4 regions of the Pseudoalteromonas sp. Scap06 genome follow, and region 1 is predicted to be linked to each of the others. Evidence: predicted binding sites of a transcription regulator. Region 1 holds the regulator's gene; each other region holds the start of a gene.
What was found. Region 1 encodes sigma-54, which starts transcription at its own class of promoters, with help from an activator protein. Its sites were predicted from a motif close to GTTGGCACGNNNNTNGNNT; they were not measured.
Positions count from the first base shown of each region.

Region 2: flgJ (flagellar assembly peptidoglycan hydrolase FlgJ) is a predicted target of sigma-54. The motif match lies at 4,234-4,252, and genes of this name have one in related genera.
Region 3: FLM47_RS00305 (YggN family protein) is a predicted target of sigma-54. The motif match lies at 3,367-3,385, and genes of this name have one in related genera.
Region 4: fliS (flagellar export chaperone FliS) is a predicted target of sigma-54. The motif match lies at 2,641-2,659, and genes of this name have one in related genera.

Region 1 is NZ_CP041330.1:422,846-428,713, reverse strand. It holds gene FLM47_RS02005 (KpsF/GutQ family sugar-phosphate isomerase) at 1-265, shown strand, start outside; gene kdsC (3-deoxy-manno-octulosonate-8-phosphatase KdsC) at 266-817, shown strand; gene lptC (LPS export ABC transporter periplasmic protein LptC) at 814-1,368, shown strand; gene lptA (lipopolysaccharide transport periplasmic protein LptA) at 1,358-1,897, shown strand; gene lptB (LPS export ABC transporter ATP-binding protein) at 1,894-2,619, shown strand; gene FLM47_RS01980 (RNA polymerase factor sigma-54) at 2,689-4,188, shown strand; gene hpf (ribosome hibernation promoting factor) at 4,215-4,502, shown strand; gene ptsN (PTS IIA-like nitrogen regulatory protein PtsN) at 4,507-4,959, shown strand; gene rapZ (RNase adapter RapZ) at 4,979-5,821, shown strand; gene FLM47_RS01960 (HPr family phosphocarrier protein) at 5,839-5,868, shown strand, end outside.
Region 2 is NZ_CP041330.1:2,473,368-2,479,235, forward strand. It holds gene flgL (flagellar hook-associated protein FlgL) at 1-1,191, opposite strand, end outside; gene flgK (flagellar hook-associated protein FlgK) at 1,194-3,200, opposite strand; gene flgJ (flagellar assembly peptidoglycan hydrolase FlgJ) at 3,202-4,197, opposite strand; gene FLM47_RS11520 (flagellar basal body P-ring protein FlgI) at 4,333-5,427, opposite strand; gene flgH (flagellar basal body L-ring protein FlgH) at 5,440-5,868, opposite strand, start outside.
Region 3 is NZ_CP041330.1:55,556-61,423, forward strand. It holds gene FLM47_RS00280 (aminotransferase class V-fold PLP-dependent enzyme) at 1-159, shown strand, start outside; gene FLM47_RS00285 (RNA-binding protein) at 143-631, opposite strand; tRNA gene FLM47_RS00290 (tRNA-Ser) at 1,173-1,265, opposite strand; tRNA gene FLM47_RS00295 (tRNA-Ser) at 1,320-1,410, opposite strand; gene FLM47_RS00300 (hypothetical protein) at 1,633-1,773, opposite strand; gene FLM47_RS00305 (YggN family protein) at 2,535-3,329, opposite strand; gene FLM47_RS00310 (PA3496 family putative envelope integrity protein) at 3,717-3,902, shown strand; gene FLM47_RS00315 (glutathione peroxidase) at 3,975-4,466, opposite strand; gene FLM47_RS00320 (AzlD domain-containing protein) at 4,556-4,855, opposite strand; gene FLM47_RS00325 (AzlC family ABC transporter permease) at 4,852-5,556, opposite strand; gene FLM47_RS00330 (cytochrome b/b6 domain-containing protein) at 5,662-5,868, shown strand, end outside.
Region 4 is NZ_CP041330.1:2,452,073-2,457,940, reverse strand. It holds gene pseC (UDP-4-amino-4,6-dideoxy-N-acetyl-beta-L-altrosamine transaminase) at 1-822, opposite strand, end outside; gene pseB (UDP-N-acetylglucosamine 4,6-dehydratase (inverting)) at 836-1,837, opposite strand; gene FLM47_RS11420 (hypothetical protein) at 1,883-2,206, opposite strand; gene fliS (flagellar export chaperone FliS) at 2,206-2,601, opposite strand; gene FLM47_RS11410 (sigma-54-dependent Fis family transcriptional regulator) at 2,970-4,406, shown strand; gene FLM47_RS11405 (DUF4910 domain-containing protein) at 4,622-5,868, shown strand, end outside.

The DNA.
Region 1 (5,868 bases):
TATAAATAGTAATCAGCAATTATCGGGGTTGTTTACCGATGGTGATTTACGCCGTATTTTAGAGCAACGTATTGATATACACAGCACAGAAATTAATGTTGTGATGACAAAGTCATGTACAACAGCCACACAAGACATACTCGCGGCTGAAGCACTGAACATTATGGAACAAAAACGTATTAATGGTTTAATTGTGATTAATGAGCATAATCAGCCCATTGGCGCACTAAATATGCAAGACTTACTAAAAGCGGGGGTGCTATAAATGCAGTTTGAAGATCTTTATCAGCCGTTAAGTGATGATGCAAAAGCGCGCGCAAAAAAAATAAAATTATTAATTTGCGATATTGATGGTGTATTTTCTGATGGACGTATTTATCTTGGCAACCAAGGTGAAGAGCTCAAAGCATTTAATACTAAAGACGGGTTTGGCATTAAAGCCCTTATTAATAGTGGTTTTGAAGTTGCCGTGATCACAGGTCGTCACTCAAAAATAGTTCAACAACGTATGAGCAATTTAACCGTACAACATATATACCAAGGCCAAGAAGACAAACTCATTGCCTATCAAGAATTAAAACAAAAATTAGCGCTCAGCGATGAGCAAATAGCTTACATTGGTGACGATGGCCCTGACATGCCAGTGATGGAAAAAGTCGGGTTTGCAGTAGCCGTAAACGACGCCCACCCACTGATTAAACGTTTATCGCATTATGTCACTCAGTTGCCAGGCGGCTTTGGCGCAGTAAGAGAGTTAACAGATTTACTGATGCTTGAAAACAATAAGCCACTTACTAGCCAAGGAACCAGTTCATGAATGTAGCTCGCATAATACTGAGCATCTTATTCATAAGCTGTATGGTTTGGCTTTGGTATCCTTATTTTTCTCAGGTAGATATTATTGCGGATGAACAAACTCAAACTATTGCTAAGCCTGATTACACTGCGATTGAGCTAAAACAAACCGCTTATAATGAGCAAGGTAAAATAAGCCACAAAGTAACTGCGGTAAAAATGGAGTTATACCAACAACTTGGTTTTACCTTTTTTGAAAAACCTATATTTACGTTATACAACGAGCAGCAAACATGGCGTATTAACGCTGATGAGGCCACCCTCTACGACGATCGTCAACTCGTATTAGAGGGCAATGTAAAAGCGCTAAATTTAGCCGATAACGCCATGATCGATACGATCACAGCCGATAGCATCAATGTAGATATAAAACTACTCACTATGCAGTCAGAGCAGCCTGTCGTTATTACAGGACCTAATTTAAAAATCACAGGTAAAGGCCTTGAGGCCGATTTAAAAACCGAAGTGATTAAACTTATTAACCATACGCGAACCCTATATTATGACCAATAACCTATTTAAAATTCTAATTGTTCCTTCATTACTGATTGCATTTCATAGCCATGCAGAGGAAACCGTTGAAGCTCCTGCTGCTAATCAAATTTCAATTAGTGCTGACAGACAAGAAGGTCAATTAAAAGAAAACGTGGGCATTTTTGAGAAAAATGTTGAAATTATTCATGGTAATCGCCGCATTAACGCTGACCGTTTAGAAGTACATAAACGTGATGACTTAGGTGAGAATAAGCAACTTTTAATTGCCACAGGCAGCCCTGCTTATTTTGAAGAAACACAAGCTGATGGCACCATTATGAGCGCCAGTGCGAATGAAGTGCGTTACGATGTTTCGCAGCGTTTTTTAACCTTAATCGGCGAAGCCAGTATTGCTCAAGCAGGTCAAAAAATAACTGCTAAAAGTATCACCTACGATATAGAGCAGCAGTTAATTAGCGCAGAAAAAGACGAAAACTCAACAGACCGTGTACACACTATTTTAGTCCCTGTTGAAAACAAAAAAGAAGACGATAAAGGCCAACCATGAGCACATTAAAAGCAGAGCTATTAGCGAAAAGCTATAAAGGCCGTGAAGTGGTGAAAAACGTTGGCCTAGAGGTTGAAGCTGGCAGCATTGTCGGCTTACTTGGCCCCAATGGCGCAGGTAAAACCACGACTTTTTACATGATTGTAGGCCTTGTACCGAGCGATAAAGGCAAAATATCAATCGATGATCAAGATATCACTTTATTACCAATGCACAGCCGAGCTCGCCTAGGGATAGGATATTTACCACAAGAATCATCGATTTTTAGAAAGCTGACGGTCTACCAAAACTTAATGGCTATTTTAGAAACACGCAAAGAGCTTAATAAGCAGCAACGTGAAGATACCTTAAATAATTTACTTGATGAATTTAGTATTCAACATATTCGTGACAGCCAAGGTATGGCCCTATCAGGTGGTGAGCGCCGCCGTGTTGAAATTGCGCGAGCATTAGCAGCAAATCCTAAATTTATACTATTAGACGAACCCTTTGCAGGGGTTGATCCTATCTCTGTATTAGATATTAAAAAAATTATAGAACACCTTAAAAATCGAGGAATTGGCGTATTGATCACAGATCACAACGTACGCGAAACTCTTGATGTTTGTGAAAAAGCCTACATAGTTTCTCATGGAGAGTTAATTGCATCAGGCACTCCAGAATATGTATTAAACGATAAAACGGTACGCGATGTTTATTTAGGCGAGCAGTTCAAGCTCTAATATGTGTGTTATTACACTAAGCATCTGCTAATATTAATTATACTAATTTAAAAGGATTGTTAGAGATAAATGAGGCAATCATTACAGCTGCGCATGGGCCAGCAACTTACAATGACTCCACAGTTGCAACAAGCAATTCGCTTATTGCAACTCAGTACATTGGATCTCCAGCAAGAAATTCAAGAAGCGCTCGATAGCAATCCCTTGCTTGAAGTTGAAGAACAAGATTACAGTGAAGATGCTGCGGGTAAAAACGAACAAAAAGCCGATATCGAAGAATCAACGCTAAGTGCTTCAGCTGATGAAAAACCTAGCGAATATGAGCAAGATAGCGGCGAAGCCATGACCAAAGACACCATTAGCGATGATATGGCAATGGATGTTACATGGGATGAATACATGAGCGCAGCACCTGCCTCTTCATCAGGACCAATGCCTGAAGATGAATCAATTTATCAAGGCTCTTCAACTGAAACGCTACATGAATATTTAATGTGGCAATTGCAACTGACACCGTTTAGCCCTACTGATGAAGCCATCGCGATTGCTATCGTAGAAGCCGTGGACGATTCGGGCATTTTAACTCTTAGCTGTGAAGAAATATTAGAGAGCTTTAATCAAGAGAACGACATAGAAGATGAAGTTGAACTTGATGAAATAGAAGCGGTATTAAAGCGTATTCAGCTATTTGATCCGGTAGGAATAGCCGCGCGTAGTTTACAAGAGTGTTTGTGTATTCAATTGAATCAGTTTGATCAAGACACGCCTTTTTTAAACGAAACAAAAATGATCTTAACTGATCACATTGATTTATTGGCTGCGCGTGATTATCGCACGTTAATGAAGAAAACTAAGCTCAAAGAAGATGAGCTTAAAGAGGTCATGACGTTAATTCACACCCTTAGCCCAAAACCGGCAGACACTATCGTTAGAGAAGAGTCAGAGTACGTTATTCCTGATGTGTCGGTTAAAAAAGTGAAAGGCCGTTGGGTGGTTGAACTAAACCCAGATAGCATGCCTAAAATTAGGGTAAACAGCCAATATGCAGCTATGTCTCGTACGGTCAAATCAAGTGGCGATAGCCAGTTCATTCGCTCACACTTACAAGAAGCTAAATGGTTTATAAAAAGCTTAGAGAGTAGAAACGACACGCTGCTTAAAGTAACCAACTGTATTGTGCAGCAACAACAGGCCTTTTTTGAACATGGTCCTGAGGCGATGAAGCCTATGGTACTTAATGACGTAGCCGAAATGGTAGAAATGCACGAGTCGACTATTTCACGTGTTACTACGCAAAAATACATGCATACACCACGCGGTATTTTTGAGCTTAAATATTTCTTTTCCAGCCATGTAAGCACTGAAAATGGTGGTGAATGTTCTTCAACAGCAATACGCGCATTAATTAAAAAATTAATCGCTGCAGAAAACTCAGCTAAACCATTGAGTGATAGCAAAATTGCAGATATATTGGCTGAGCAAGGAATTAAAGTAGCAAGGAGAACTATTGCAAAGTATCGCGAATCTCTAGCTATTCCCCCGTCAAATCAACGTAAAAGTTTGATTTAAGGCGTACAACAAAGAGGAAAATGTTTATGCAACTGAATTTAACTGGTCGCCATGTAGATATTACCGACTCGCTTAGAGACTACGTAAATAGTAAATTTTCGAAGTTACAGAGGCACACTGATCACATAACGAATGTGCACGTTATTCTCGATGTAGAAAAACTAAACCAAAAAGCCGAAGCAACCGTTCATGTTAGTGGCGCTGAGATTTTTGCTTCTACTGAACACCAAGATATGTATGCCGCTATAGACTCGCTGATTGACAAGCTAGATCGTCAAGTAATTAAACACAAAGAGAAACTTGCTCGACACTAACACTATGAAACTAAGCTCACTTATCTGTCAGGACTGCAGTAAAGCTGCGGTCCTTTTTAATAGTAAAAAAAGAATTTTAGAATTTATCAGTGAATTGGCTCACAATAAACTGCCCTATTTAGCTCAACAAGATATTCTTAATGCATTAACAGCAAGAGAAAAACTAGGGAGCACAGGTATAGGCCGAGGAATTGCAATTCCTCATGGTCGTATGAGTGGTGTACAAGAGCCTCTTGCACTTATATTAGTGAGCGAAGCGGCTATTAATTTTGATGCAATAGATAATCGACCGGTCGACATTTTTGTTGCCTTAATTGTACCCGACGGTGACAATAAGCAGCATTTAAAAACCTTAGCCACTATAGCTGAAAAGCTCAACGATAAAGAATTTTGTAAGCAATTACGGGCGGCAAAATCCGACAATGAGCTGTACCAGATCATTGTAAGTCAACCGTAGCAATAATAAAGGGTGATAAATGGAATTAATAATTATAAGTGGTCGCTCAGGTTCTGGTAAATCTGTTGCGTTACGCGTTGTTGAGGATTTAGGTTATTATTGTGTAGATAATATACCTTTAAATTTATTACCTTCTCTTGTTCGTAGTGTTTCCGACAGCTACAATAAAATAGCTGTAAGTGTTGATGTGCGTAACTTACCTAAAGAACAACAACAGTTTAATGAAATCATTGAATATTTGCCTGGTTTTACTAAGCCAACGGTGTTTTATTTAGACAGTGACGATCAAACCTTAATCAAACGCTTTTCAGAAACACGCCGTCTTCATCCTCTTTCTATTGATTCTCTGCCACTTGATTTAGCAATAAAAAAAGAAAAACAACTCCTTGATGTACTCATTAATCGTGCCGATTATATGATTGATACCACAGGCTTAAGTGTGCATCAGCTTGCTGAGTCTATCCGTGAAAAAATACTCGGTAAAAAAGACAAACAACTGATCATTACCTTTGAGTCATTTGGCTTTAAACACGGTATACCTAAAGAAGCCGATTATGTATTTGACGCTCGCTTTTTACCAAACCCACATTGGGAGCCTGAACTTAAGCCGCTTACAGGGCTAGATCAACCAGTAAAAGACTACTTAGCCAGTCACAGCATAGTACAAAAGTTTACATGGCAAATTCAAACATTCGTGCAAACATGGCTGCCTCATTTAGAAAGAAATAACCGTAGCTATTTAACCATTGCCATTGGCTGTACCGGTGGTCAGCATCGCTCGGTTTACTTAGCGCAAACTATAGGTGAAAGTTTTGCAATGAGTCATCCTAATGTGAAAATTCGCCACCGAGAACAAGAATAAAGCTTGAGAGAATATTAATGCGGTTAGAAAGTACATTTTTAATAAAA
Region 2 (5,868 bases), 1.3 Mb from region 1:
CTCATGTTTAGTGAGATCGCTGATGGCTTCAGCGGCATCAATCTCAATTAGGCTAGATCTGTTTTCTTGATTATTAATATCTAGAGCACTGTTTGAGTCGGTAACACGCTCAACTACATTCATACGCCCACCTAAACCAGCCTGAGTAAACACAATTTGCTCACTAGCATTTTTAAGCTGAATTAAACCATCAGATAATGCTTGGTTAATTTGCGTTTCATCAAGTTGTTCGTCATTTAGGCTAATGATCAAATCTTCTAGCGTATTAAGTACATTTTCTTTGCCTGGTTTTTCAAGAGTAAAATCAAGCTGTCCTGGTGCTGCCCCCTCAAGTTGAATTTCCATACCTGCAAATTCAATCGGTTCATCGGTTACTTCACCCGTAACGGGTGGTACAAGAGGATTACCATCACGTAATATTTCATATTGATCTGGCGCTGAAGGGGTCGCCCCAGGGATCACATTAACATTATAGGTATTGATCGTTGGAGAAATAAGCGGATCTGGATCTGAGTTATAATTATCTTTATGAAAACGGTCAAACTCGCCTTGGTTTTCAACATAAACAGTTCCAGCGGTAATGCCGCCTGTTGGCGTTCCATCGTTTGAAACTACATCGAGTCGCGCATCAACTCGTTCAAATACATTGAAGCCATTATCGCTTGATTTGATCTCAACGCCTTTTGCGATCGTCACTTCGTGTTGGCCTTGATCGCCTTGATATTCGTATTTGCCATTGGTGCTATTAAATGTATAAGTTTGAATATCGTCTTGATAGCCAGAGAAAAGGTATTTCCCTCCTTCAGATTGACTATTCATTAAATTAAGCAGTGATTTTTGCAATTCTTTTAGTTCACTGGCAACTGAAGCCAAATCACCTTTATCTAACGAACCATTGCCCGCTCGTATAGTTAACATTTGCGCTTCTAAAATAGTGTCGTTCATACCTTGCAATAAACTTTCTTCGGTTTCTAAACGCCCTTTTAGCTGATTAATATTCTTCGTCAGCTGCTCATTAGTTTCTATTTTATTGGTGTACAACATACCTTGCGAAATAGCAGCAGGGTTTTCAGAGGTACTCAAATATTTTTGACCTGTATTAACGCGCTCCTGCGCACCAGCTACATTTTGTTGATTCTCAAGTATTTTATTAATGTTATTTTGATACATTAAATTATTTGATAAACGCATAATTACCTCGCCGCACTCAATAAGGTGTCAAAAATAGCTCTCGCTGCAGTTAATACTTGTGCAGAAGCAGCATAGGATTGCTGGAAGCGCAGCAAATTAGCCGCCTCTTCATCTAAGTTTACGCCCGACAACGATTCGTACCAGGCTTCTGATTGTTGTGCTAAAGCATCAAATGCAGCACCATTGGTTTTTGCTTGACTGGTTACCACACCAACATCGGTGACTAATCCAGCATAGGCCTGATTCAATGTTTTATGATTATCAGCTGATGCGCTCGCTACTACATTTTGACGTACTAAATCGGTATTCTGTAAGTCAGCAAGTTTTTGGCCGTTGCGGTTATCATCAAAACCGCCTTCATTAAATTCTAAATTAAAGGTATCGCCCATTGCTGGTACGCCTTCAATATTAAAGTCAAAACCATAACCATCGTATGGTGCACCGGCTTGAGCGAGTATATTGTTAGCAGGCGGTGTAACTGTAAACGTAGTTGTGCCATTACCATCAGTAAGTTGATATTCGTTAGCATTGGCTGTTTTAACAATGCTAATAGGGCCATTTGCTAAACCCAAAGGATTACTAAAGCTGCCAGTGGTTACATCGGTAACATTACCCGGTGAAATAGTCCCTGTACCTGTATTATCAAGGCCGTCTGCTGTTCTAATTGGGGAGGCCAATGCAATGTCCTCACCTCGACCTGTTGTCAGCGATATATTGCCAGCCGCGCCACTGTTAAGTTTTACCTGAAATTGGTCACCGGCATTACCAGCTCCCGTTATATTAAGCTCTAAGCCAAACGCCTCTCCGCTAGTAATAGCAGCTGAGTCGATAATGCCACTGGGTGGAATAATTGCTAAAGAGGCTGCACCTAAAGGTTCACCTTTATTATCAATTGGCTGAATACTTACTTCGTTAGGATTACCCGTATAGGTGATCACAAAATCACTGGCTGGCAGTTCACTGCCTTTACCAGCCTCAACGGTTGCTGACATATTAGCTGTTCCGGTATTGGCTTGATAAACAAAAGCACTGACTGTTGGGATATCAAAAATATCCCCTCCGAGTTCACCGTTTGCATCCATACCTAAACGATTTTGCTGATTAAACGAATCAGCAAGCGCAATACCCATCTGGCCAATTTGATTTTGTGCCGGCACCAAAATATCGTCTCTAAATGCTAATAAACCGCCAATTTTACCTTTGAGTTTAGTAGGGTCTATATCGAGTGGCACAGCCTTACCGCCATTTACATCTAAGCGTAGCTCTTTAAAGTTAGCATCAGGATCGCCACTAATCGAAAACAAGTTAAATGACCCATTTTGCATAACAACGGCTTCGCCTGTGCCCATAAACACTTGTTTTTCACCATTAGGGCCATCAAGTGTTTCTATATCAATTAGCTCAGATAAATCACGTATTGCTTTATCACGCTCATTATAAGCAGAGCTCGCATCAGCTTCGTTTTTGGTACCATGAACACCCGCAATTTCTTGGTTCAACGAACTAATACTTTCGATTAACGTATTCGCCTCTTCTGAAAAAATCTCTAATTGCTCATTAACCACTGCTTTTTGCTCTGATACGATACCTGCAAGCCGATCCATTTGGTCAATCAGGTTTTGTGCATCACTCATCACCAATGAACGAGCAACCGTTGATGAAGGTTGATTAAGGGCTTCTTGCACGTTATTAAACATTGAGTTGATACTAGTTGATAAGCTGTTTGATTTTTCTGAAAAAATTTGATCAACCCGACTCGCTTCACTAACAAATTGATCAAAAAAACTTTTATTTGAAGTATCTCGATTTAATTGCTTTTGCGCAAACTCATTCAATAACCGGTACGTTTGGCCACGGCCTACCTGATTATCAATCATGGTGGTAAACTCGGTGCGCTCACGTACATACCCTTCGGTATTAACATTTGCGATGTTTTTACTTGTCGTTTGCAATAACTCAGAGTTTGCTCTTATTCCTGAATTAGCAATGTTTAATAAATTAAACGACATGTTACTCTACTCCCTGGCGGATCACGCTTGTGGCGATATTCTTCAATTCGTTACTGTTCAGCACTCTTTTTATTTTGTCTGCATAATTAGGGTCGGTTGCATAACCAGCTTGCTGTAAAGAGTCTAAAAATTTATGCGGCTTTGCCGTATTGTTTAATGCATCTTGATAGCGCGGGTTCTGTGTTAAAAAATCCACAAAATCATTCACGCTATCTTTTATCGAGTCATACGCTCTAAAGCTTGCTTGCTTTTTAACTGCAGCACCTTGTTCAAATTCTAAAGTGACCTTACTGGCCTTTTCACCCTGCCAACTTTTATCTGACTTAATATTGAATAAATTGTTTGAGCTATTACCATCACCTTTACTAATAATATGTTTACCCCAGCCAGTTTCTAATGCCGCTTGTGCGACCATAACCGCCGGATTTAAACCAATTTTTTTAGCCGCTGTTTTTGCGTGTTCCCACACTGTGCTCACAAATTCCTCAGCACTTTCAAATGTGCCAGACGCTATGTTTTGTTCGCTTTTTTCAGTTGAATCAACGAGCGGCACTTTTTCAGTGACCTTTTGATTTTCTTGATGAGGTAAGGTGCTACCCGCACGTTGGTCACTAAAGAAATCTGACGTTGTGCGAAGAACAGAGCCTGGCATAAAGTTTTTTCCATCTGGCGATAATTGCTGCACAATTAAATCTGCAAGACCCAAAGAGCCATTTGATGAAAGCTCTGTGGCCATTTGTTGGTCGTGCATTTCTTCAAAAAACTTAACGCCACTAGCATTAAACGGGCTTTCTTTATCTTCGAAAGCCTCATTGGCTTTACGCATACTTTTAAGCAGCATTTGGGTGAATATAGCTTCAAATTGTGCCGCCGCTTTTTTTAACGCCGCTTTAGATGCATCGGTTGATGCGTCACCGCTGTTTAAAGCATCTCGACGCAAAGAGTCTAAGTTGCCTAAATCAAAAAAGTTTTGCTTATCTAGATGATTTGTTTCCATCAGCTTTTTGACACAATAATTAATAATATCTAGATAATGCAATAATTGAGCCAGCGAGATTTTCAAAGGTGGGAGTAAGCAGGAAAAAAAAGTAAAAAACACCGCAATAAAATATTAAACGGTGTTTTTTAAAGGTTAAATTACAACAAGCTGACCGTTAATTGCACCAGCTTCTTTAAGTGCTTCAAGAATCGCCATTAAATCGCCAGGGGCAGCGCCAACTTCATTAATTGCACGTACTAAGTCATCAAGACTTACACCAGGGTCAAATACAAAAGCGCGTGAGTCATCCTGATCAACATCAATAATACTTTGCTGAGTAACCACGGTTTCACCCTCTGCTAAAGGATTTGGCTGCGCTACATTTTGTTGTTCCGCAATCGTTACTGTTAAACCACCGTGGGTAATTGCCGCAGGTTGTAATTTTACATTTTTACCTATAACAATGGTGCCGGTACGTGAGTTAACAATTATTTTTGCCGAAGTATCCGCTGGTTTAAATTCTAAGTTTTCAAGAGTTGATAAGTACGATACGCGCTGCGAGGCATCACGAGGTGCAATAACGCGAATAGAAGCTGCATCGAGTGCTTGAGCGCTATTTGGACCAATTAAATCATTAATGGTTTTCTCTAAACGTTTAGCAGTAGTAAAATCAGGACGGTTTAAATTAAAGGTAATATAGTCGTTTTGCATAAATGGGCTTTTAACAGCACGTTCAACGGTTGCACCATTTGGTACACGTCCTACCGTTGGCGTATTAATCACAACGCGACTACCATCAAGGCCTTCAGCGCCTAAGCCACCTACAATTAAACTGCCTTGAGCGATGGCGTAAACATTACCATCAACCCCTTTTAAGAATGTTTGTAGTAATGTGCCACCGCGCAAGCTGCCTGCGCTGCCAATCGATGATACAGTTATATCTATGGTTTGCCCTGGCTTTCTAAATGGGGGGAGTTCAGCATGAACAGCAACCGCTGCAACATTTTTAATTTTTGGCTTTAAACTAGAAGGTAACGTAATACCAAAACTATTAAGCATGCCTTTAAAGCTTTGCTCGGTAAAACGGCTTTGCTCACCGGTGCCTGGTAAACCAACAACTAAGCCATAGCCCACTAATTGGTTTGAGCGCACCCCTTCGACCATAGACACATCTTTAATTCGCTCAGCACTGGCAGTAAATTGCCAGCCTAGTAGCACCATAAAACAAAAAACTTTAAAACCATTCATGTCGAATGTCCTCTAAAAGGGAAACAATGAGCTACTAAAGAAACGCGTTAACCAACCTGGGCTTTGTGCCTCTTGTGTTTGGCCCTTACCTGAGTACTGAATACGCGCATTCGCAATTCGATTAGACTCAACGGTATTATCGGCATTGACATCTTGTGGACGCACTAACCCTTCTAAGCGAATAAATTCTTCACCGGTGTTTAACGTTAGCCATTTTTCACCGCGAATCACTAAATTACCATTTGGTAGTACTCGCATTACGTTAACCGAAATATCGCCAACTAAGCTATTTGATTGATTTGATTTTGAGTCACCTTTAAATGAGGAGTCACTGCCAATACCAAATTGAATGCTATCGCCGCCAATATTTACCGGTAAACCACCTAAGCCAATCACAGGGTCGAGGCTGGCATCGGTTTCTTTATCCGTTTCTGTTTTAGC
Region 3 (5,868 bases), 370 kb from region 1:
GAGCATCAACAAACCGTATTAGCGGCATTGGAGGCAGCAAACATAAGTGTGGATGTGCGCAAACTCGGTATTCGTATTTCACCGCACATATACAATACAGTGTCAGAGATACAAGCGTTTATTGCTACGGTGAAAAAGGTAATTAAGGCTGCTGATTAAGCTGTTGTTTTTTTTGAGTGAGTGCCGCTATTTGTTGTTGTGCTTGTTTTATTTGCGGTTCAAATCTTTGTTTAAGTACCGCAGTTTCTGTAGCAATTGCATCTGCAATCGAATCAGCGCCTAAACGATTTGCTTTATCTTGGGTCATGTAACCGACTTGCTGTTTCTTTTGTGCGTATTCTTGTTGGTATTGCTTTATTTTAAGCTCAAGCTGCACAATATCGCGCTCTATTTGTTGCACCTCAAGGTAGTCATCAACTGAGGTATCGATAACTAGGGCGTTTTCAGATTGCAATGCATTGGTTTGCATAATGTTGACGTTTTTAAGCGTGATCACTTTAGCGTCTTTAGCGCATGGAGTTTGACTGAAAGTCGGCACCCCTTTAATGGTGCATTTAAAAACCGTCACTTCATTTGCCATGCTGACAGTGCAGGCACCTAAACAACACAGTAGTAATATTAGCTTTGCCATGGTTAAACCTAAGCTGGTTTAAAGTACCATTTATAATGCACTAAGTTGTAACACCATACAATTTGTTTAATTTAATAGCCTAAGTCAAGTACGCTTTTCAAAACGAACAATTCCATAGGTTGTTAAAAATTTAGGCACAAAAAAACCACAATTAAGTGGTTTATATTCAGTAATGGTGGAGAGGGAGGGATAGGCTTGCTTACATCCATGTAATCAATCGCTGCGCGACGCTTGCAGCGGCCTAAACTATTCCAGACACTTTATCGAACCCAGTCGAGGGCTCTCACCCTCCCAATTAGCAGCAAAGCTTATTTTTGGGCACAAAAAAACCACAATTAAGTGGCTTATATTCAGTCATGGTGGAGAGGGAGGGATAGACTTGCTTACATCCATGTAATCAATCGCTGCGCGACGCTTGCAGCGGCCTAAACTATTCCAGACACTTTATCGAACCCAGTCGAGGGCTCTCACCCTCCCAATTAGCAGCAAAGCTTATTTTTGGGCACAAAAAAACCACAATTAAGTGGTTTATATTCAGTAATGGTGGAGAGGGAGGGATTCGAACCCTCGATAGAGCTACAAACTCTATACTCCCTTAGCAGGGGAGCTCCTTCGGCCACTCGGACACCTCTCCGACGCATTATTCTGCGTGTTATTAATCGGGATAAAACCAATTAATAAAAATAAGTGGTGGAGAGATAGGGATTTGAACCCTAGAGGGGCTATAAACCCCTGCCGGTTTTCAAGACCGGTGCATTCGACCACTCTGCCATCTCTCCACGTCGTGATGCAGGATAATACTTAGGTGAGTAGTCTGTGTAAATAGCAAAAAGATCGTTTGCTTAAAAAGTGAGCGTAAATGCGGTTTTTTTTATAAATAATGAAGATTTAAGGTGATTTTTAGCTATGAGGTGGCTGGCAGCAAACTGGAGGAGCTAAAGAAGAGTCTTCATTTAGAGGTTGGGTGTTTGCTGCAACAATACAAAATCATGGTTGGGTGATTATTTGTATTGAATTGCACCGCCAAGTGCTAATTTTTTTCCGTAACGATTAAGTTTAGCTAGCATTTTTGCTTTGCGATTAGTTGGCTTAACGGCAACGTGAGTTGTGGCTGTTTGGTTAAGTGTATTAATTGGATTCATTTTATTCGCTCCGTGGTTGTGTCTGTTGAAAACATGTGCATTTTGCACGCAGGGTGGTTAAAAATAAAGCGATAAAAATTGCTGGTGAAGCATTAGTTTTTTTAATCCGAAACTGGTTTATTAATTTATCGTTCAACTACTGATTTATTATTTTTTGTATAATTATTCATCCTGGCTCATTGCTATGTCGCTTTTATATGGGGTCTTTTCGATTTTTTTGAGTTTAAACTGTTTATAAAAAGAGTTTTTTGAATATTTATTCAGATTAAATTATTTTGTATTGGTTGGGCTTAGTTTTGCTTTATTCAAAGATTTAACATGTTATTTATAGGCGGTTAATTATTTATCAGATAAGAGCAGTAAATAAACGATAAAAAATAGTGTTGCGAAGTTTTTAAATTATAAAAAAAGTGCCTAGGTTACTAGGCACTTTGGAGTTAGTTGCGTTTTAAAGCGCTTCTAACCGGGGAGCGCACCATCTCATGGATATAAATCTAAAAAGATGGGTTTAATTATATTTGCAATTAGGGCTTACAATCATCAGCTTGGGCGGTATTTTAAGTGATCTAGAGCGAAGCGAAGATTATACTTTGGTTTGTATTTTACTATGAAGCCACAAAACAATGCTGCACAGCAAGAGTAGATCCGCTCAACGGTCTATTATTTGAGTTAAATGGTTTTAAGTAGGATATAAAACGCAAAATGCGGCATAGCTTAAAAGCAAATGTCGCAAAGGGAGATTAATGTGGGGTATTACTCTATTAATGCTGTTTAATAGTAAATAACTCATAGCCCTTAAGTGCAGGAACTTGAGCGGTTAGTTGCGTTTCTTGTTGCGCTATTTCAACAAAGTCATCACATAATGAATTTGCACGCTTTTCTAGTGTTTTGGCATGCAGCTCTACTTTTTCTTCTATTTGTGCGCCCATATTTTCCATGCGCTCTTCAAATGCTTGCATGTCACCGCCTGAACTCATTAACTCAGAGCCCAATGCCACTAAAATGCTGCCCATTGATTCCATTACTGCTGATTCAACCGCTGTTTCTATTTGCTTTTCAAACTGCTGTTCAAAGTTTTCACCAAATTGAGTAAAGCTTTGTTGACCCATTACAAAAGTACCTTGCTGATAAAAGGTGCTTTCGACTTCTTGATGAATATCGTCCATTAAGGTTGAAATATTATCGAGGCCGTCAATATTAAACGCATTGGCAACTTCTTCTAATGCGACACCTGCAATTTTAACCCCTTCAAGGGCAATATTGGCCACTTCAGGTAATTGTACGCGTAAATTGTCTGTGTAGTCGGTCATTGCTTGGCGCTGTGCACTATTTAATGCTACTTGCTCGCCATTGATAGACAGCTCACCTTCAGCGGTAAATAGCATGCGCTGATTATTGGCTTTAAAAATTTCTAACTCATTGGGTTTGATGCGTACATCATTCTTAAATTCAACGTTACATTCATCGTTACTAAATGAAATTGAAGAGTCGTTCGTGTTATGAGCCATTGCTACTGGGGTGCACATTATTGCGCTAACTAATAATAATTTTTTCATGTTTATTCTCTGTTTTTTGCTGATGATAATTTACTTATAACAAGTTTGGTGCCAATTATTTTTAATATTTTAAAACAATGACTTGAGATTCTTTGAATGCTCTAAAGTCGAAAGTGTACTCATTGAAAATACTAAAATGTGGTCAAAATAACCAACAATTAAATGCTAATAAATAAAATTTATCGATACGATAAAAAACTCTCACTTTCCACAATTCAAATTTAACGCTATTTATTCACAATACTGACACAGAGACTATTTAGGATAGCTATGTGGCTTTATTTTGACGTAAATTTGTACAGCTAATTTATGTTGAACATTTTAATTTCACCAATTATCGCGATATAGAAATCCGTAATTGGTCTCAAACACTTTATGGAGTGGGTTGTGGGTAAGACATTTAGTTACGATGCGCTAGATGATGATTTTGTTGAAGACGAATACGAAATGGTCGGGCGTAATCAACACGACAAGAAAAAGCAAAAGGTGAAAAGAAAGTTAGAGGATTACCTTGAGCAAAAACGCTTGCGTAAAAACCTAGGTGAAGATGACTTAAACGATTATATTGATTAGGCTGTCGCTAGTACAAATAAGCGCTGTAGTTGGCAATAAAGAGGCTTTGTGCCTCTTTATAGTTTTTTGGGGTTAAGCCTTAGCTGCGAGTAATGCTTTTTCAATTACTTTTTCTAGTTTTTCAGGTTTGGTAATGGGCGCAAACCGTTTAATGGGTGTGCCATCTGCCGCTACTAAAAACTTAGTGAAGTTCCACTTAATTTTTCTTGTTAAAAACCCCGGGAGTACAGATTTTAAATAGCGAAAAACTGAATCTGTATGTTGGCCATTTACACTCACTTTTTCTGCGACTAAAAAATTAACCCCGTAATTTATTAAACAACCTTGCGCTATTTGCTTAGCGTCGCCAGGCTCTTGTTGACCAAATTGGTTACATGGAAAGCCTATAATGACCAAACCTTGGCTTGCATATTTTTCGTGTAATGCTTGCAATGATTGATATTGATAAGTTAATCCACATTCACTTGCGGTATTTACGATTAATACAACTTTGCCTTCAAACTCTTTAAAGTCGATTGGCTGGCCTTGCAGACTAGTAGTCTTTAGTTGATGGAATGGGTGCATATAAATACGCTTATTATTTGTTTATTTTGCATAGTCTAACCTTTGTGTGATGATCTACAAAGTCTAAGTCACTTCTAGAGCGCTTGCTGCTAATTTAAAATTAAAAACAGCCCCATTCCGGCCAAGGTCGTTAAGTAAATATTATGGGTTTTGTAAGCAACAATAACAGCAACGATAGCTGCACTGAGATAAGGGTTTTGCCAGTTTAGGTTTATACCTTCGTCATTTATAAATACAATTGGCACCCAAATCGCCGTTAGTACCGCAGGTGCACTAAAGCTTAAAAATTGCTGCATTTTTGGCCCTACTTTAAATGGTAAGGCGCGGTGTAAGAATAAATAGCGAGTAAAAAAAGTAATACATGCCATTAGTAAAATAGTGGTCATCATCTTTTGTCCTCCTTATTTTGCACTAATCGGGTAACAACGTAACCTGCGCTCATTGCTAGAAGCGCAGAGCATACTAACCACAATTCAAAGCCTGTGCTTTTTAATAAAGTGGCACTGATCCCTGCAACAATAACAGTGACTAAAGTAGCTAAGTTTTTTATCCCTGGAACTACTAAGGCAATAAAAGTCGCTGCAATTGCAAAATCGAGTCCTAGATTGGTGAGGTCTGGGAGCATAGTACCGGCTACAATGCCAATCAGGGTCCAAATATTCCACGTAATATAAAAGCTAAAACCTGCGCTCAATGCATAAATTAAACGGATTTTAGTACGATAGGCGCGCGGGTGGTGCGAAAAAGCAAATAGTTCATCAGTTAACACAAAGCTGACAGGCAGGCGCCAACGCATGGGCTGCTCAATTACTTTGTGACGAACCGCCAAGCCATATAAAAAGTGGCGAGAGCTAATAATAAACGTGGTAAAAAGAATGGTTAGTAGAGGGGTGTTACCAGCAATGAGCTCTATTGCAACCAGCTGTGCCGAGCCCGCAAATACCAGTAGTGACATGGCTTGAGTTTCAAAGGGAGTAAAGCCGTTTTGTATTGCCAACGAGCCACATAAGATACCCCAAGGAATAACCGCTAAACACAGCGGTAGCATATCTAAAAAGCCTTTTAATACTGGTTTTTTAATTGACTGCATGTGTTTGACTCTGTGCATAGGTGGAAAGACTCATCGGGATACCTTAATATTGAGAAGCTAAAATAGTTAGCGTTTTAGATGATACTTTTTTTTAGGGAAGGTGCAATGTTTAAGGTAAAAGTGTGGGATGGCTTTGTAAGAAGCTTTCATTGGTTATTAGTATTGAGTATTGCTGCGCTTTATTTTAGTGCAGAAGAGGGCATGATCGAACTTCATTTTGTGGTTGGCTTTTTTACTTTAGCGCTTATTTCAACACGGATTATATGGGGCCTATTTGGCAGTAAAACAGCAAAAATATCGGTATTACTGCAC
Region 4 (5,868 bases), 1.4 Mb from region 1:
ATAGACTTTAGCCAGCTGGTTGCGCTTTGTAACAAATTCATCGAGCTTTGAAAGCTGGCTAAGGCCTAATGCCGCTTGCAACTCAGTCATTCTATAATTAAAGCCGAGTTCAATTTGCTGATAGTACCAAGGGCCATGACTTGGTTCGGTCATTTCACTCGGGTTGGCTGTAATTCCATGGCTACGTAAACGCTCCATTCTTTTAGCAAGTTGTTTATTGTTTGTTACCGCCATGCCTCCTTCAGCTGAGGTGATTATCTTGACTGGATGAAAGCTAAATACGCAAATATCTGAAAACTCACAACTGCCCACTGGGCTGCCTAAATATTTTGCACCAATAGCATGTGAAGCATCTTCAATAACCTTAAAGCCATATTCAACTGCAAGTTGATATATAGCCTGCATATCACATGACTGACCTGCCAGGTGAACTGGGATGACTACCTTTGGTAAACGATTATTTTCTTTAGCAATAATAAGTTTTTTTTCTAACTCATCAGTGCACATATTCCCTGTTGCTACATCAATATCCACAAAATCTATTTGAGCACCACAGTAAAGTGCACAATTTGCAGAAGCAACGAACGAAATAGGGGAGGTCCATACAATATCGTCTTTCCCTACATTTAACGCTAAACATGCAATGTGCAATGCCGATGTGGCACTGTTTGTTGCACATGCATAGGTGCTGCCACAATATTTCGCAATGGCTTGCTCAAAAGCGGGGACTTTAGGGCCTTGCGTTAACCAGTCGGATTTTAAGACATCAACTACTGCGTCGATGTCTTGTTGAGAAATAGCTTGTTTGCCGTAAGGGATCATGGAGTAATAACTTTTAAACTAATGCTTCAATGTTGAAGGCTTCAATTTCTTCAATCGTCATGTAATGAGGGTTGTTTAAAGAGTTATATTCAAAGCCTTGCTGAACTTTTTTTCCCTTTTCATCAAGCGCATTTACTGTAAAGTCATTACTACGACTGCTAAATTTAATGCCTGGTGCAATAACAAAGTGATCGTTATATTCATAGGTTTCAAAACACAGATCGGCAGGGCACATAACCTCATGAAGTTTCTCGCCTGGGCGAATACCAATAATTTTAATAGGTAATTCAGGAGCCATTGCTTTTGCTAGGTCCGTAATGCGAATTGATGGAATCTTAGGTACGAAAATTTCACCACCCAACATGCGCGCGAAATTTGTTAAAACAAAATCAACGCCTTGTTGAAGGCTTATCCAAAAACGGGTCATTTCATCATGAGTGATAGGAATATGATCACGACCTTCATTAATAAACTTTTGGAAAATAGGCACAACGGAGCCTCGCGAACATACTACATTACCGTAGCGCACCACTGAAAAAGTGGTTTTATGGCCGCCAGCAATGTTGTTTGCCGCTACAAATAATTTATCTGAAGCCAATTTAGTGGCACCGTATAGATTAATCGGGTTGGCTGCTTTATCCGTAGAGAGAGCTATGACTTTTTCAACGTTATTATCAAGTGCTGCATTAATAACGTTTTCTGCGCCATTTATGTTGGTTTTTATACATTCCATTGGGTTGTATTCAGCGGCAGGTACCTGCTTAAGGGCTGCAGCATGGATAACGTAATCAACGCCACGCATTGCGCGATTTAGTCGTTCTTTATCTCGAACATCGCCAATAAAGTAGCGCATACAAGGCTGATCAAAATCTTGCTGCATTTCAAACTGCTTTAGCTCGTCACGAGAAAAGATAATAATTTTTTTGGGGCTGTACCGTTCTAATAATGTTTTTACATACTTTTTACCGAACGATCCTGTTCCACCTGTTATTAAAACTACTTTTCCATCAAACATGTGATTTTCTCCACAGCTAACCAGCCTAATATTGCCAAATCTATTTTAAAAGTTAGATTTATACTTATTTACAGCTTTTTTATTTTTTTGATTACCAACTATTTTAACCGCTAATAGTTGCTTTTGATTATCTATTTTAACAGATAGCTGTTCTATTAGGTTAATTAAAAACTCAAGTTCAGTAGCTGAATAATGAGTTTTTTCTCTAGAAAGTGAGCTACTTATGTGAATATCAAGTTTATTATGAATATTCAGCGCTTGCTCAATATCCCAATCTTCTGAGTCAGCAATCAAACTTACTAGATCATTGCAATATGCTCTAGTCTCACTATCTTTAACTTGTGAGCTTGTAACCCGCTTTAAAGACATTATAGTTGTGGTTCTCTTTGTTCAAATGGAATTGCTTCCCAACCTGATTTTATTTCCTTAATCAAGGTAATTACTTCATCAATTTTTTCTATATCGTTCTCGAGGTTTGCGGTTAGTAAGCATCGCTGACAATAATCATATAAAGAGTCTAAGTTAGTTGATACTTCATTATTATGTTCAAAATTTAATACTTGCTGCAAAGCACCAAGTAGCACAATACAATCAGAGATTGCGTTGCCTTTTTTTTCTAACTCTTTACGTTCAATAAACCCTTTAGCAGCTGATAACTTACCAACAATATTAACAAACACGAGTTTGACTTGATCATAAGGCGTCATTTCTTTAACGCTGCTAACTGTAATTTGACGGTATTTATTGATTGATGCGTGCGCCATAGGTAATTCCTTAAATTTTAATTACATGTGTAGAACCTTAAGCAAGTTTAGTTCCAACATAAGTTTGACTATTACTTATCGGCCAAAACAGTCACACCTTTAAGTAATAATAGCAGTTTTTATGAGTTTCTTCTGTGTGAAATCGTATCATTACTGGTGGCAAAAATGTGTTAGGTAATTCATCCTAAGTGGGTAGTCCGTTATAAATAGTTAAAGAGTTATTAGTTATAAAGTATTGACTTTTCAGGCGGTGTGTCTGTTTTTTGGCGTTAATGTCAAAAAATCGCCGCTATTACTTGCATCCAAATCCAACTGGCTTACAATTTGATTAATAAAACAAATTAGTGAAATAAATGGCTCGCTAAAAAATGATCTTAATTTTAGATAATAATAATAATCGCTCTATTGGATTATATGCATCGCTTACTTTTATTGGTGAGGCGGTACAGTTGCAAACAGAAGCTGACTTTGAGCAGGCATGTAGTCACTATCAAAACAAAGAATGTATTGTGGTGTTAGGGGCGCTGCAATCTTTAGATCATGAAAGTTTAATTAAACGCTATCCAACATTTCCTTTTTTACTGATTGGTGAAACGCTCAAACCGCTACTGAGTCTCGCCAATGTTGTTGGACTAATTTGTGAGCCATTTACTCATGAAGTTACCACTCAGTTACTCCATGATTGTCAGCAATATCAGCGTATGCTGCCTCATGAGCATCAACATAATAAAGAAAAAAGCACCTTTGATGGCCTTGTAGGTGAAACCAAAGCTGTAAAAGATTTACGCTTTTTAATTACTCAAGTTGCTAAAACCGATGCCAACGTGCTTATTTTAGGTGAGTCGGGCACGGGTAAAGAAGTAGTTGCTCGTAATGTGCATCTGCTTTCTAAGCGTAACAAAGGCCCATTTGTACCAGTAAACTGTGGGGCAATTCCTGCGGAGCTACTAGAAAGTGAACTATTTGGCCATGAAAAAGGTGCATTTACCGGGGCTATTTCAGCACGTAAAGGCCGGTTTGAATTGGCGCAAGGTGGCACGCTATTTTTAGATGAAATAGGGGATATGCCGCTGCAAATGCAGGTCAAGTTACTGCGAGTACTACAAGAGCGTAGCTATGAGCGCGTTGGCGGTACCAAAGCGATTCAAGCCGATGTACGTGTTATTGCTGCAACCCACCGTGATCTTGAAAGCATGATTGAAAAAGGCTCATTCCGAGAAGACTTATACTATCGCTTAAATGTTTTTCCTATTGAGAGTCCATCACTTGCTCAACGTGCAGAAGACATCCCTTTGCTACTTAAAGAGCTAATGCGCCGTGTAAATGAACAAAGCGGCACTACGGCTAAGTTTACAGAGCGTGCTATTGATAGTTTAAAAGAGCATTCTTGGCCAGGTAATATTCGTGAGCTCGCTAACTTAGTTGAGCGTATGGTTATTATGTTCCCAGACAAGGTGGTTGATGTTCCTGATTTACCTAATAAATACCGCTACATTGAAGTTGAAGCCTATGAGCCACAGTACCCAGAAGAACTGATGGAGCGTGATGCGTTTAATGATATTTTTAGTGGCGGATTCAGCGAAGACGAAATAGACCTCGAAGATGATTTTGCTCAAGCGGCACCCGGTTTATTGCCCGATGAAGGTATTGAGCTTAAGGAGTACTTAGCTGAGCTTGAAATTAACTTAATCACCCAGGCATTAGAGCGCTTTGATTACGTTGTTGCCCGTGCTGCTGAAGTACTAGGCGTAAGGCGAACCACACTGGTCGAAAAAATGAAAAAGTATAATCTTTCTAGGGATTGATTAAAACCGCTAATAAATTGAACTGTAGTTAATAAAGTTCTATGTTATTTTTAATTTTGGCTTTAAAACTTGATTTGCCTCCCATTAAATAGTGACAATTTAATGGTGTGCGGTGCTCTTTTTCTTATTGTACACTCCTAAGTTAATGAATAATCTAGCATGTGTTTTATGCAGGTAACGCTTTCTATACAAAGTAAAGTAAAATAAGGTTAAAAATGAACGAAGCAATCGATGGAAATAGAATGTATGGGTGGGCAAAGGAGCTATTTCCAATCAATCGAAGCCTTACAGGTGATGGTGTAAGAGAAACATTGAGATATATCAAACAGTTTGTACCGGAACTGGTTGCACATGAGGTTCCTTCAAATACTATCGCTTTTGACTGGAAGGTACCGCAAGAGTGGAAAGTAAATAACGCATACATAATTGATCCTAATGGTAATAAAATATGCGATTTTAAAGTTAATAACCTACATCTAATGGGTTACTCAGAGCCTGTTAATAAGACACTTTCTTTAAAAGAATTACAAGCCCACCTTTACAGTATAGAGGATATGCCTGACGCAATACCATATGTTACATCATACTATGAGCGTAATTGGGGATTTTGTCTTAGCCACTCTCAACGTTTATCTTTGACTGAAGGTAGTTACCAAGTTGTTATAGATACAAATTTATTCAATGGGCATTTAACGTATGGAGAGTTTGTTTTACCTGGAGAAACAGAAAATGAAATTTTGCTTTCTACATACATATGCCATCCTTCTTTAGCTAATAATGAATTATCTGGACCAGTTGTTTGTATGGCATTAATTGAGCAACTTAAATTAATGACTGACCGTAGATATACTTACAGAGTTTTATTTTTACCAGAAACCATAGGATCAATAGTTTATATTTCAAAACATTTAAAACGTTTGAAAAAGCATCTGAAAGCTGGATTCATTGTCACATGTGTCGGTGATGAAAGAGAGTACTCTTACCTAAGTTCACGCAACTCTCGTACTTTAGCCGACAGAGCAGCACTAAGTGCTTTAAAGAATTTAGTTGGTAGTTTTAAACAGTATTCTTTTCTTGAGCGCGGTAGTGATGAGCGTCAATTTTGCGCTCCTGGTGTTGATTTACCTGTATGTTCAATTATGCGGAGCAAATACGGGGAATATCCCGAATATCATACATCATTAGATGATCTTACATTAATTACACCTGCTGGATTAAGAGGTGCTGCAGATGTAATTGTTGGCGCTATTCAATTATTAGAAAAAAATAAAGTATATAAAGCAACTAATTTATGTGAGCCGCAACTTGGTAAAAGAGGATTGTATCCTAATACGAGCAATATGCAGCAAGATTATACTCAAGTAAAAATGCTCACTAATTTACTAGCTTATGCAGATGGAGGTAGTGATTTATTAGAGCTTGCTGATAAGATTCGAGCTAATATTTTTGAGCTTTTACCTTT